One region of the Rhodococcus sp. RS1C4 genome, then DNA from elsewhere that is predicted to be linked to it. Evidence: predicted binding sites of a transcription regulator. Region 1 holds the regulator's gene; the other holds the start of a gene.
What was found. The regulator LexA, encoded in region 1, represses DNA repair genes until DNA is damaged. The targets are predictions, from matches to a motif close to CGAACANNTGTTCG.

Region 2: a site for LexA is predicted at 3,423-3,436, ahead of CH289_RS07325 (HNH endonuclease signature motif containing protein). Genes of this name have one in related genera too.

Annotation. Positions count from the first base shown of each region.
Region 1 is NZ_NOXZ01000047.1:44,396-51,827, forward strand. It holds gene hrpA (ATP-dependent RNA helicase HrpA) at 1-541, shown strand, start outside; gene nrdR (transcriptional regulator NrdR) at 553-1,017, opposite strand; gene CH289_RS23765 (hypothetical protein) at 1,145-1,543, opposite strand; gene lexA (transcriptional repressor LexA) at 1,952-2,650, shown strand; gene CH289_RS23775 (acyl-CoA dehydrogenase family protein) at 2,780-3,922, opposite strand; gene CH289_RS23780 (uracil-xanthine permease family protein) at 4,024-5,289, opposite strand; gene ptsP (phosphoenolpyruvate--protein phosphotransferase) at 5,313-7,022, opposite strand; gene CH289_RS23790 (DeoR/GlpR family DNA-binding transcription regulator) at 7,211-7,432, shown strand, end outside.
Region 2 is NZ_NOXZ01000017.1:138,125-145,556, forward strand. It holds gene lon (endopeptidase La) at 1-699, opposite strand, end outside; gene CH289_RS07310 (putative protein N(5)-glutamine methyltransferase) at 791-1,564, opposite strand; gene CH289_RS07315 (hypothetical protein) at 1,576-2,433, opposite strand; gene CH289_RS07320 (hypothetical protein) at 2,961-3,314, opposite strand; gene CH289_RS07325 (HNH endonuclease signature motif containing protein) at 3,452-5,494, shown strand; gene CH289_RS07330 (helix-hairpin-helix domain-containing protein) at 5,535-5,735, opposite strand; gene CH289_RS07335 (oxidoreductase) at 5,770-6,672, shown strand; gene CH289_RS07340 (glycerophosphodiester phosphodiesterase family protein) at 6,689-7,432, opposite strand, start outside.

The sequences.
Region 1 (7,432 bases):
CGAGTCGATGACCGCGCACGGAGGTCCTGTCCGGTCTCCCGAGAAGTTCGCGGCTCTCGCCGCCGAGGTCGGTGCCGACACCGCTCGACGAACCAGCGAGATACTCGGACTGGTCCGGACGATTCTCACCGCAGCACTGGAACTGCGTTCCGTACTGGATCCTCTACAGGGCGACGCGGCCGACGATGTACGAGAACAGCTGTCCTCACTGGTGTTCGACGGTTTCGTGTTCGAGTTCGGATCGACGCGCCTCGTCCATATCCCGCGCTATCTCGACGCCGCGACGGCACGCCTGAAATCTCTGCCGAGCAGTGCCGGACGTGACGATGCAGGGATGGACGTCCTCGACCGCGTGTACGAGGCATACGACAGGATGCTCCGCTCGCTACCGGAGACCAAGCACCACACTTCAGCGGTGCAGGATGTGTTCTGGATGATCGAAGAACTGCGAGTCGGCCTGTTCGCGCAGAGCATCCGCACGGCCTATCCGGTGTCGGAGAAGCGTCTCGTGCGGGCCATGGAGGTCGCGGCACGATCGTGACCCGGCGAGCGTCAGTCGACCGCCGCAGCCTGCCGGTGCGCACGAAGATCGAGGATTTCCTTTTCGAAATCCTCGGCTGAGCTGAACGAGCGGTACACCGACGCAAACCTCAGGTACGCGACCTCGTCGAGGTCACGCAGGGGGCCGAGAATGGCCAGACCGACCTCGTGGCTGGGGATCTCGGCCGATCCCGACGCTCGAACCGCGTCCTCGACCTGCTGCGACAGAAGATTCAACGCATCGTTGTCGACATCGCGGCCCTGGCATGCGCGTCGCACACCCTTGACTACCTTTTCCCGAGAGAAGGGCTCCGTCACCCCACTGCGCTTCACCACCGCCAGCACCGCCGTCTCCACCGTGGTGAACCGACGTCCACATTCCGGGCACGAACGACGACGACGAATAGCCTGGCCCTCGTCTGCTTCCCGCGAATCCACCACGCGCGAGTCGGGGTGCCTGCAGAACGGGCAATGCATGGTTGAGCCTCCGTCGTAGCCGTCACGCACCCCCGAACGGCACACAGGAGGCGCAGGCTTCGAGGATACTCGGAGCGGAACCGAACCGGCTCCGTCCCCTGACAGACGAGGCAGACACAACACAGCGCTACGGACCTACTGTGCTGCTGACGACCGTGCCGTTCGAGACCGTGTCGCCCGATACCGTGTCGCTCTGGACCTGGACCGTGGCAACAGAGGGCGCAGAAACCGATTCGAGCGACGATGCGCGCAGGTTCGCCATTCCGACGAGCGCCAACAGCACCAGTGCGGTCCCCACCACTCCCGCCACCGCGCCGAGCACGGTGATGCGCTGGCTACGATGCGCCTGGTCCGCGCACCCCTCGGCCCGCCGGTCGTGCTGGCCGCCGCGCACCGCGGACGCGCCGACACGACGCCGACGTTGCATCGCCGCACGACGCTGCGACGCAGTCTGACGGGTACTGACAGCACGGCGAGTCTGCTGGTGCTGCTCCGTACGGACGGGCCGCTCGGTGGTGATGCTCATCGGAACCTCCGGTGTCGAACGAGACGTGGATTCGAACGCTATTCGATCAGGCGTTCGATGAACGCTTGTTCGAAAGTTCTATCACGCACCTCCGACAAAGTCAGTAGAAAACGCGACACGGATCGAACAGATGTTTGATCCAACAGCGATTACGGGCTAAGTTCGTGTCAGAAACCACACGTCACATCCATCCCACGCGTTCTGGTCTTCGAGCACGTTCGAGTTCCGGCACACGCACGCATCACGCAGGAGGACGCACGAATGAAAGACGAGACCTCTACTGGGTCGAATGGCACGGGGTCGAATGGCACGGGGTCGAACGGTAAGACTGCTGGGAAGCCCGCTGCGCCGAAAACCGCGGCGACGAAAAGTGCGGCCGGCAAGGCTGCGGCGGGCAAGCCTGCTGCCGTGCCGACGGCGAAGGCGTTCGAGGGCGAGGGAACGGATATCAACGCCGGACTCACCGAGCGTCAGCGCAAGGTGCTCGAGGTGATCCGGGCGTCGGTCACCGAGCGGGGATATCCACCGAGCATCCGCGAGATCGGCGATGCCGTCGGGCTCACGTCCACATCGTCCGTGGCACACCAGCTGCGCACGCTCGAGCGCAAGGGCTTCCTCCGCCGAGACGCCAATCGTCCTCGGGCCGTCGATGTGCGGGGGCTCGACGAGGTGCAAGCGGATCACGCGGCTGCAGTCGCCGACGGTTCTGCTCCGTCCGAGGACCAGCTGCCCACGCCGACTTTCGTACCCGTTCTCGGACGAATCGCCGCGGGTGGACCCATCCTCGCCGAGGAAGCCGTCGAAGACGTGTTCCCGCTCCCCCGCGAACTGGTGGGCCAGGGGTCCCTGTTCCTGCTGAAAGTCGTCGGCGAATCCATGATCGATGCCGCGATCTGCGACGGAGACTGGGTTGTCGTGCGTCAGCAGAGCGTCGCGGACAACGGCGACATCGTCGCGGCCATGATCGAGGGCGAAGCAACCGTCAAGACGTTCAAACGAACCAAGGGTGATGTCTGGTTGATGCCGCACAACCCCTTGTTCGAGCCCATCCCCGGCAACGACGCAGCGATCCTGGGCAAGGTCGTCACCGTGATGCGCAAGCTCTGAACAGCGCTCGTTCCACCACCCGGTACCGACATGGAGCGAACGTGACGTTCGGTCACTTGATGTGACCGAACGTCACGTTCGCTCCGTTCAGGGGGGGTGCGGCGGCGCGCTCTCGGGGTTACGACGGGGTCAGAGGTCCAGTCCTCGGCCGATGATCTCCTTCATGATTTCCGTGGTGCCACCGTAGATGGTCTGCACACGAGAATCCATGTAGGCCTTGGCGATCGGGTATTCCTTCATGTATCCGTAGCCGCCGTGCAGCTGTAGGCATCTGTCGATCAGCTTGACCTGGTTCTCGGTTGTCCACCATTTCGCCATGGCGGCTTCCTGCACGGTGAGCGTGCCGGCGTTGAGGAGTTCGATGAACTTGTCGACCATGATGCGTGTCGCGGTCGTTTCCGTGGCCAGTTCGGCGAGCACGAAGCGGGTGTTCTGGAATTTGCCGATGGACTTGCCGAACGCTTTGCGGTCCCGGCAGTACTGGATGGTCATGTCCAGCGCGGATTCCATGGCTGCGGCTGCGACGACGGCGATCGACAGGCGCTCCTGCGGCAGGTTCTGCATCAGGTAGATGAAGCCCATGCCTTCTTCGCCGAGGAGGTTGGCTGCGGGGACTCGAACGTCGGTGAAGCTGAGCTCGGCGGTGTCCTGGGCTTTCATGCCGATCTTGTCGAGGTTGCGTCCGCGTTCGAAGCCTGGCATGTCGCGTTCGACGACCAGCAGGCTGAAGCCCTGCGCACCCTTCTCCGGGTCGGTACACGCGACGACGATGACGAGGTCGGCGTTGATGCCGTTGGTGATGAAGGTCTTGGATCCGTTCAGGACCCACTCGTCCCCGTCGCGAACTGCGCGGGTCTTGATTCCCTGCAGATCACTGCCGGTACCGGGCTCGGTCATGGCGATCGCGGTGATGAGTTCGCCTGAGCAGAATCCGGGGAGCCAGCGCTGTTTCTGCTCGTCGTTGGTGAGCTCGATCAAGTAGGGCGCGACGACGTCGTTGTGCAGGGTGAACCCGATTCCGCTGTATCCGCCGCGGGTGGTTTCCTCGGTGACGATGGCGTTGTACCGGAAGTCCTTGACCCCGCCGCCGCCGAACTCCTCGGGCGCTGCCGTTCCCAGGAAGCCTTGCTTGCCAGCTTCCACCCAGACGTCACGGTCGACGATGTTCTGCTCTTCCCAGCGCGCATGGTTGGGGGCGACGTGCTGGTCCAGGAACTTGCGGTACGACTCGCGGAAGAGGTCGTGCTCGGGTTCGAACAGGGTGCGGTCCACGGGTTACTCCTTCGAGGGTGACACTTGTCGTGCGTTCCCTCGACACTACGACCGCGCCCGACCTCGGTCGATGACCGAGCCGCGCAGGATCGGTGACCGAACTAGCGGGTAGCGAGCCGGCTGAGTGCGCGCAGAGCCGGATAGCCGACGAGGATGCCCACCGAGCCCCATGCGATGCCGCCGAGGGCGACCGATCCGATGGTCAAGGTCAAATCGCCGATTCCCGCGACCAGTGCGGCCGCGACGACGGTGAGGTTGACCGGGTCGGTGAAGTCGACCTTGTTGTCGGACCAGATCCGGACTCCCAGTAGGCCGATGAGTCCGTAGAGGACGAGCGTGGCGCCGCCGATGACGCCGTCGGGAACCGTGAACACGAGTGCGCCGAACTTCGGGGAGAACGCGAGCACGATTGCCGTGACGGCTGCGACCCAGTACGCGGCTGTGGAGTACACGCGGGTGGCGGCCATGACCCCGATGTTCTCGGCGTAGGTGGTCGTTCCAGAACCTCCCGCGGCGCCCGCGACCGTCGTGGCCAGCCCGTCGGCGATGAGTGCGTCTCCTGCGAGGTCGTCGAGCGACTTCCCCGTCATCGCGGACACTGCTTTGACGTGGCCTACGTTCTCGGCGACGAGAACGATGACCACGGGCAGGGCGATCAGAACGACGGACAGCTCGAACGTGGGTCCACGGAACTCGGGCATTCCGATCCACGAGGCGGCCTTCATGGCGTCGAGTTTCGCTGCGTCGATCTGTCCGACCACCGCCGCGAACACCCAGCCGATGACGACTCCGACGAGAATGCCCAGGCGGCCGAGGAGTCCTGGACCGGCCACGGTCACCACGAGAATGGCGATCAGGGTGACTGCCGCGACAAGTGGTTGCGCCTCGAAGGACGATGTCGCCGCGGGGGCGAGGTTCAGGCCGATGAGCACCACCACGGCACCCGTCACGACGGGCGGCATGACTGCTTCGATCACTCGCCCGCCGGCAAATTTCACGACGAATCCGACTGCGGCCAAAACGATTCCGACGGACATGACGGCGCCGAGCTGAGCTGCCGGACCATCCGCCTGCGCTGCGCTGAGCGGTGCGATGAACGCGAACGACGAACCGAGGTAGCTGGGGATCCGGCCCCGCGTGATGATCAGGAACAAGGCGGTGCCGATTCCGGAGAACAGCAGCGTCGTCGTGACCGGGAACCCGGTCACCGTCGGCACCAGCAGTGTCGCGCCGAACATCGCGATCACGTGCTGCATGCCGATACCCACCGTGCGAGGCCATGACAGCCGCTCGTCGGGCGCCACGACTGCGCCCGCGGAGGGCGTCTTTCCGTCGCCGTGCTGGGTCCATCCGAAGTTTCGACTCACAAGCAGTGAATCCTAGAGGGCATTCACGCCAGAAGCGCGGTGACCGCCGCACGAGCCGCGGCCGAGCTGTCCGTTTTCAGGGCGGCGTCGGCAGCGGCACGGCACTGGTCGAGCGTGACGGAGGACAATTTCGCCCCGACGTGCGCCACGGCGGCGGACGCCGCGGACAGCGAGGTGACCCCCAGACCCACCAACACACACGCCAGCAGTGGGTCTGCCGCGGCCTCACCGCACACCCCGACGGGCTTGCCCGCTGCGGCACCCGCCTTCGCCGTGTGGGCGACGAGCGCGATGACCGCCGGCTGCCACGGATCGGTGAGGTCGGCCAGCTGCGGCGACATCCGGTCCGCAGCCATCGTGTACTGCGCGAGGTCGTTGGTACCGATCGACAGGAAGTCGACGTGTTCGAGAATGTGCTCGGCCATCAACGCCGCGGCGGGAATCTCGATCATCACACCGGGCTTCAACCCGCGTGCCCGCACGTCGTCGGCGAACGCTGCCGCTTCGGCCGCGGTCGCGATCATCGGGGCCATGACCCACGGCGTCGACCCCGTCGCTGTCGCGGCGGCGGCGATTCCGTCGAGCTGGCGAAGCAGAATTCCCCTGTCCTGCGCGGCGATTCGAATACCGCGGATTCCGAGGGCAGGGTTGGCCTCGTCGGCGTGGTTCGCGAACCGCAACGGCTTGTCCGAGCCCGCATCGAGGGTTCTGACGACCACCTTGTGGCCGGCGAAGGCGTCGAGCACCTCACCGTAGATCTCCGCCTGCTCCTCGGCCGTCGGCTCCACGTCGCGGTCGAGGAAGCAGAGTTCGGTGCGGAACAGTCCGATGCCTTCGGCCGCGGTCCGGCGAGCCGCGCGGGCACCGGCACCGTCCTGGACGTTGGCGAGGATGTCCACGAGGTGTCCGTCCGATGTCGAACCCGGCCCGGCCCACCGCGACACACGATCCAGTTCTGCCCGCGCGTCGGCGACGGCCTGTGTCGCCAGCGCCGCGTCCGGGTCGAGCACGATCCTGCCGGCTATGCCGTCGACCACCACGGGCGTGCCCTCGGCCACGTCGTCGAGACCGGACACGGCTACGACACACGGGATTCCGAGCTGGCGGGCGATGATCGCGGTATGACTGGTCGGTCCGCCGAGTGACGTCGCGAGCCCGACGACGAAGTCGGGGTCGAGCCCGGCGGTGTCGGCCGGCGCCAAGTCGTCGGCGAGAAGGATGGACGGAACCGTCGGGGCCGGCACGCCCGGTTCCGGCGATCCGAGTATCTGCGCGACGACCCGATCACGGACGTCACGCAGGTCGGTGACGCGCTCGGCCATCAGGCCGCCGAGCTTGGTGAACATCGATACGAATTGTTCGGTCGCGGCATTGGTCGCCGACGTCGCGGACGATCCCGCAGCGATGTGCTTCTCGGCAGCTTTCAGCCAGCCGCGGTCCTGAGCCATGGCCGCGTTGGCCGAGAGCACCTCCGATGCCGCTCCGGTGGCCAACTCTGCCCGGCCCCGAAGCCGACCGGCCACCACGGACGTCGCCTCACGGAACTTCTCGAGTTCGGGCCCGCGCGCCTGCTCGTCCAGCACCGTGTCGTCGACGGGCACGTCCGGCCGGCCGCCGGGCCTGATCACCGGGCCGTAGCCGACTCCGGGTACGACGGGCGTGCCGGTCAGAACCGCCGAACCGGCCAGTGCTGCTCCGGTCTCCCGGTTCTCGGCGAGGTGCGATCCCGTCATGTGTCCTCCTTGAACGAAAAGTGCGCGCGGCGAAGTGGGCGTGTGTCCGTATCCGCTGTGATCGACTTGTTGTGACTCAGATTACTCTTTGCTCTTGACATGTCAACAGATACGGGCGTAAAACAACATAAACCAACACGTAATCGGATCAGAGCCCAGCCCGTACGCACGACGGAGAGGAGGAACGGATGTACGCAGAGGAACGTCAACAATCGATTGCAGAGCTGATCACCAGTCGTGGACGTGTCTCGGTGGCCGATCTGTCCACCTCGTTCGGGGTCACCACGGAGACCGTTCGCCGGGACCTGGCGATGCTGGATCGCCTCGGTGTCGTTCGGCGCGTTCACGGCGGTGCGGTGCCCGCGTCGGCTCTGACGGTCACCGAACCCGGCGTCGGTGAACGTGAATAC
Region 2 (7,432 bases), on a different contig from region 1:
GAGCTCCTTGCGGATCGCGGCGAGCTGCTGCCGCAGCAGAAACTCTTTCTGGGTCTTCTCCATACCGTCGCGCACATCGTTCGAGATCTTGTCGTTGACCTCGACCTCCGCGAGATGGGACCGGGTCCACTCGATCAGCAGTGTCAGACGATCGTGCACGGATGGGGTCTCGAGCAGCTGCCTCTTCTGCACATCGGTCAGGTACGACGCGTACCCCGCGGTGTCGGCGATCGCGCCGGGATCGGTGAGCTTGTTGACGGAGTCGATGACCTGCCACGCGTCGCGGCGCTGCAACATCGCGACGACGAGCTGCTTGTACTCGGTGGCCAGCGTTCGGGTGCTCTCGGCAGTTCCACCACTACCGTCGACGGCGGATTCGTCGACGATTTCGGCCTCGACCCACAGGGCAGCACCGGGCCCGCTGACACCGTGACCGATGTGAGCGCGGCGCTCGGCCTTGAGGACTGCGGCAGCCTCCCCGGTCGCGAGCCGTCCCATCTGCACGATGGACGCAACCACGCCGTACGCGGCGTATCGGTCCTCGAGCCGAGGAGCAACGAGCAAGGTTCCGTCGTTGGAAGCCTGTGCTGCGTCCACGGCAGCGCGCGCGGACTCGTCGAGTTCGACGGGGACGACCATCCCGGGCAGAACGACGGGGTCGGTCAGAAAGAGAACAGGTAGGCGGATGGGTTCGGGCATTACAGCACCTCCGGTCGGTTGAGCTATGTGGACTCAACTTCACGTGTGCTCCGGGTGTTCCCCGTGGTGAGCGTGTTCTCCGTGGGCAGAATCAGCGTCCGCGACTACGCCCGACGACTGCCGTCCCGTCCAGTTCCTCGGATCTGACGATCTCCGCTTCGAAACCCGACGCCGCGACGAGCGCCGCGGTGCCCTGCGCTTGCCGAACGCTGGTTTCGACCACGATGCGGCCCGCAGGAGCAAGCCACTCCCCCGCCCCCTCGACCACTCGGCGCTGGAGGTCGAGGCCGTCGACACCTCCGTCGAGAGCGTCTCTCGGCTCATGGTCCCTCGCCTCGGACGGCATGGAACCGATCGCCCCGGTCGGAACGTACGGGGCATTGGCGACCACGACGTCGACGGTTCTCCGAAGACTGTGCGGCAGAGCGCTGTACATGTCACTTCGATAGACATGACCTCCGACGGGCTCCAGATTCCGACGCGCACAGCGGACTGCAGCGGGTGCGATGTCGGAGGCATGCAGCGCCACCCCGGGCCGCTCGTGTGCGATCGCAACGGCGACTGCCCCGGATCCGCAACAGATGTCGAGCACAACCCCGGGCTCCGCGTCGACCGCGGCGTGCACGAGGAGTTCGGTTCTGCGACGGGGGACGAACACTCCGGGCGCGACCGATATCCGCAGACCAGCGAACTCCGCCCACCCGAGAAGTTGTTCCAGTGGAGTGCCGTCGACTCGCTGTGCGACAGCCTTTTTCAGAGCGCTTCCGCCGAACGCCTCCACGAGGAGCCGAGCCTCGATTTCCGCGAACACGCAGCCCGCGGCGCGCAACACCCGGACGATCTCGTCGAAGGAAGGCGCGGACATCGGACTCGAGATCAGCCGAGGGGCGTGAGGCGGTAGTGCAGCCGGACAGCGGTCACGTTCCACAGTTTCAGCACATGATCGGTCCGCAGCACCCCCTCGTCGTCGACGTAGACATGGAAGACCTCGTGGATCGGCGCTCTGGCCGCGTACCAGGCACCTTTGTCCAACACGACCGTGTAGGCGCCGTCCTGCCCGAACCTACCCGACGGGGACGTCAGAACGAGCGAACCTCCTTCGCCCACTGTCGGTTTCAGGAAAACCTGGACGTTGCCGTCCTCCAACGGGAAAGTCACATGGACGCTCGGACCCGACGCCGAGGGAAGCGTCGAAGCGCGGTAGTAACCGCTGTACATGTAGTCGCCGGTCTTCCGCAGAGTTCGCAACCAGGCAGAGCCGGCATGCCGGCCGTCGGCGTCGACGATCTCCGTGACCTCACTGTCCACACCGTGTGCCACCGCCAGAGGCTGCACCGGAAGAGCAAGCTGCTGCACGCGTTTGCCGTACAACGCTTCGATGGCCGCGCCGGGTAGCCCGAAACCCGTCGTCCACTGCGTCCACGCATCCATGCGCCACCGAGCAGTGTGCTCGTAGAATTCGCGAATGCGAGGGTCGATCGCGCTCGGGTCGAACTCCGGACCGGCCAGCGCATCGAAGCTGTGCAGCAAACCGTCCGACGAGGAACCGGGTACGACGCGCCCACCGATGCGCTCCGCCTCCTGCTGCAGCCACCTGTCCCGAACGACGCCCGGACCCGATACCGGCCCCCGCAACCACGACTGGTCGCCGTCGAGGTCGACACGTCTTCCGACCGTCTTCCACCCCAGTCTCGACGCCTTGTCCGCCAGCGACCACGCCCCCACGCTCACCATGCACCCAGCGTCTCACACCGGCTCCTCAGCAGCGAGCACTGCGACAACCCAACCGGAATCGAGTTCCGAGAACGGCCCGAGTGCATCGACCTACTTCGCAGGATCGGGTTCTCCATGAATCCGTACCCACGGCCCCAGAGCTTGTCGTAGGCGAGACCAGCTAGCACCCTCGGAGGAACACCACAGTGACTACACCCAAGACCGCGTCCGTGTGTCGGACTTCGATCATAAGATCTTGCATCGTGGGCACATCGAGTGCTGTCGCCGTCGTCGGCAGGTATCACCGCTGTTGCATCAGCTGACGAAACTCGCCTGGCGAATCCAGAGACAGCAGAGGCACTTCCGGGGTGAAACCGGCCGACGATGGATACCGAACCGATGCCTACACAGGGTCGGGGCAAATACTGGCGACAGCCAGCACTTGCGAACCAAGTCAGCCCGCAGTCGGGACGTTCTACCTTGCGCCCGCATCAGGCTAGGCCGTGATCGCCGGTTCGCGTGGACGCATGTCGGATAATCTCATCCGTCTATTCCTGCAGCCGCGGAGCGGTCCGAAATTCCACCCCCGAATGACGGCGATCGCCTCCGTACTCCCAGCGAATGGTCCGTTCGGGGCCATCTCGACGAGGCCTCACGCTGATTCCGCGATAGTCGTAACCGTCCTGTCTCACCTGTTCCCACTCGAAATCCACGGTCTCCCCGACGACCGCGTCGACACTGGAACCGGTGATATGAATGGACTCATTCTCGCGCGCAGGAGGCAGCGTGATGGCCCACAGCATGCTGACGTGAACCCAGCATCCGCCGGCAGTGTCCAGGGAGTCGAGAACGCCCCATCCTTCGTCGGCATACCACTTCCTGATAACGCCTGTACTGGTCATTGCCTCAGGTTAGCCAGGTTGCGGGAGCCATACCGGAGCAGACGACCCGACCACACCGATGTGGAGCAGAGAAAGAAAATAACGGGAGGCATCGCTCACGGTTGCGTTCGAACGTATGTTCGATTACTCTATGTGACATGGCACAGCCGGGGGGCTCCACGCAGGTTCGATCCGATGCAGACAGTGCGGCATCGCGGTCACTGACGCGCCTGTCGGATGGACGGCGGGCAGAGAACCGAGCGTCGGCAGTGGTGATCCACGAGTTGCAAGATCTCTACGAGATACGGCTGTGCGCAGAGATGGACGTGCATGCACTGGGTGCAGAGCACGGCAGTGAGGAACCGAACGTCGATCGCGCCCGACACACAGTCGAATACGAAGCAGCAGTGTCCATGTCGACAACTCGGACTGTTGCGCGCCAGATGATCGTTGTCGCCAACCATCTGTTCTGGCGTCTGCCGGCAATCGATGCCGCCTTCACGGCCGGGGACCTCGACTACGGCCGTGTCCGAACGGTAGTTCTGACCCTGCTCCGCGCCAGCGACGAGACTGTGTCGGCTCTGGAGGCAGATATTCTCGCCGCGGCACAGCGATGCGCTCCGAAAGCGCTGCGGGAGAACATCTGGCGCCGCTGGTTCCAATACGACCCGGACGAGGCCGCGGCTGCACAGAAAGCTGCGCTCGCCGACGAACGATGCGCCGAGATTCGCCGCAACGACTCCGGCATCGCCACCCTGGTGTCGAAGATGAGCGTGCTCGAGGGCGCTGAATGCGACGCCCTCCTCGACGAGTACGTAGCCACCGTCTGCCCGAAAGATCCACGAACCAAGAAAGAACTACGCGGACATGCCTTACTCGCGTTGATCCACCGAGAAGATGCGCTCCAATGCCGTTGCGGGAGCGAGGAATGCCCGTTTCGCGGAGTCGATGCCAAGAACCCCAACCGGCGACCGTACCTGCTGAACATTCACATCGACATCGAAACCATTCTCGGGCTGAACGAAGAGCCGGCCACACTGTCCGACGGCACAGTTCTCGACGCGGAAACCGTGCGACTCCTCGCCACCGACACCCGCTGGCAGGTCCTGCTCACCGAAACCCTGACCGCCGCACGTGACCGCCGTGGCCTCGACAACGACGAATCGGCCGACGATCTCGACGACGACGGTGCCGGCAACTCGGACGAGGGTTCGGACGGGGGTGACGACGACGATGGCGGCACCAAGGTTACTGACGCACCGAATCCCAGACCACCGGCGCAACATCCAGTACGGCGCGGTCGGCGTAAGGCTGCCCGTGCTCGGCGGGTTGTCGCCCGCGGCCGAACACGGCCTCCAGCGCCTCTGCCGACTACTACGCAGCGGGCCAAGGACAATCCGCGTGCATCGGCGATCGGGGAAGAAGCGGCGCTGTCCGCGGCGATTGCTGCGTTCATGGACGCTGTGGCACTCGACCCGTCGCTCGCCGAGGGCTTGCACCCCGACGGACACGGTGGATTCTGCACGCCTCCGCCCGGAGCCCTCACCTACCGGCCGAGCGCTGCTCTGGTCGCGCTGGTTCGCGCGAGCTATCACACCTGTACGTTCCCGAACTGTGGGGTACCGGCTGCCCGTTGCGACATCGACCACATCGTTCCGTTCGATCATCGAGATCCGATTTCCGGAGGCTGGACCGTTCTCGGAAACCTGCATCCACTGTGCCCGTACCACCATCAGGCCAAGACTCTGCGACTGTGGGCGTGCACCAAGCTCGACGGAGACGGAATCTATTGGCGCTCAGGGGCTGGGCTGCAGCACATAACCCCACCCGCGTTCGGAACAGTCGACATCCCCGGCGATTTCGTCCACGTCCGTCGATTCCGCATGCCGTCCCGACCGACGTCGAGGGGCGCATCCCGTCGATCCGACACCCGCAACAACATCGACCGCCACGACGACTTACCCGACCCGCCGGACGAACTGTACGAACCCACGTGGTGGGAAGCCAACATCACCGACGAGGACTGCCAACTCTGGAGGCTCCTGAATCCGCGCACCGACGGCGGCGCACCAAGTCTGGCGGACATCGCAAGACTCGACGATCCGCAGTGCCGAGCCGACGCGCTATACCTCCGCGAGAAGTTCCTCGAGCATCGCGCCGTGGTCGCCGAACGCGAGAAGTACCGGCCACCACCGTTCTGAGCAGGAGGTTTCAGGAGTGGAGCCTGCGTAATGACTCGTACTAGGGTTCGAGCCCGAGTCCTTCCGCTTCCAAGGCGGCCTTCACGATGCCGAGTGCTTTGGGGCCGACGCCGTGGAGCTGTGCGAGCGCCGATTCCGACTGCCCGGCCAACGCCTCGAGCGATGTGAAGCCGGCGGCGAAGAATGCGCCTGCTGCGGGGCGTCCGGTGCCTGCGGGGAAATGGTCGATCGGCTCACTCATGGCCACATCTTAAACTCGCCGGTAACCTGGTCGGGTGCCTGACAACAAGCAGCGACGCGTCATCCTCACCGGCGGAAACACCGGAATCGGTTACTTCACCGCGCTCCAGTTGGTGAAGCAAGGCGACCACGTGACCTTGGCCTGCCGCAACCTGGACAAGGCCAAGACAGCGGCGGACAAGATTGCCGCAGAAACCAACAGCACCGGCGGCGTCGTGGACACTGCCGAACTCGATCTGGCCGATCTGAGCTCGGTGCGTGATTTCGCGGCATCGGCTCCCGACCGCGTCGACGTCCTCATCAACAACGCAGGCGTCATGATGCCTGCGACGCGGCGCGAGACCGTCGACGGCTTCGAACTTCAATTCGGTACCAATCACCTCGGCCACTTCGCGTTGACCGGCCACTTGCTCCCCAAGCTTCGCGCGTCGGACAAGGCCACCGTCGTCACCGTCTCCTCGGTCGCCCACAAGCAAGCACCGAAACTCGATTTCGACGATCTGCAGGCCACGCGCGGGTACAACCCACAGCGGGGTTACGCCAATTCCAAGTTGTCGAATCTGTTGTTCGCACTGGAACTTCAGCGCCGTCTCGATGCCGCGAAGATCGACATCACGAGCAACGCCGCCCACCCCGGCATCTCGTCGACCGAGTTGTACTCGAGTCCCGACGGCCTGGGGAGTTCCAAGATTGCGTCCCTCGTCGCGGCCGTCGGGCTGCCGATCATCTCGCAGTCCGCGAAAGCCGGCGCACTTCCTACCCTCCACGCACTCGAGAAGGGTGGACCGGGGTCGTACACGGGCCCGAAGTGGTTGTTCGAGTCCCGTGGCGCTCCCGCTCCGGCAAAGCTCTCCGGCAAGGCAAAAGACCGCCAGCTCGCCGAAAAGCTCTGGGAAGCAAGTGAACGACTCACCGGAGTCGTGTACGACCTCGGCTGACGCACCGACATGCGGGTCAGCCGCCTACCGTGACCGAAGCGGGTAGCGGCATACCCCGGTCGCTCAGCACCGCGCGTAGCCGGTCCGGGTAGTCGGTGATGATCCCGTCGACTCCCATGTCCAGCAGGACGTTCATGGTCTCGGGGTCGTCGACTGTCCACGGAATGACCCGAATTCCAGCGGCATGGGCGTCGTCGATCATCTTCTGGGTCACGTACAGCTCGAAGTCCGGGTCACTTACCTTGCCGCTCTGCGGATTTCCCTGAACCGGTGAGAATCCGGATGCGCCGAACGAGCGGATCGCGGCAATCGGGTCACCGTCGAAATCGTCGATGTCCACGCCACCGAGCCATGGCGACCTCCCGGACTGACCGATCTGAAGAAACTCACCGTTCGTCAGCGCGACGGTCGGTAGTGCGGGTTCCACTTCCCGGACCCGCTGCAGCGCACCCCAGTCGAAGCTCTGGATCGTCGCTCTGTCGAGCATCCCAGCGGCACGGATGGTGCCGAGGACGGTGTCGACGAACTGCTCACGAGGTGCCGTCTCCGTCGGGCTTGCCGCTTCGACCTTGGTTTCGACATTCAGCTTGATCCCAGGGGCACTGGCGGCAAGTTCGAGAACGTCGGCCAACGTCGGCATCCGCGCACCCGGCACCGTTCGTTGCTCCGGATAGTCCGCCAGCCGCAACGTCCCACAGTCCAGGGTCCGAATCTGCGCCAGCGTCAACGTGTTCACGTACTTGCCGACGTAGGGGAACTC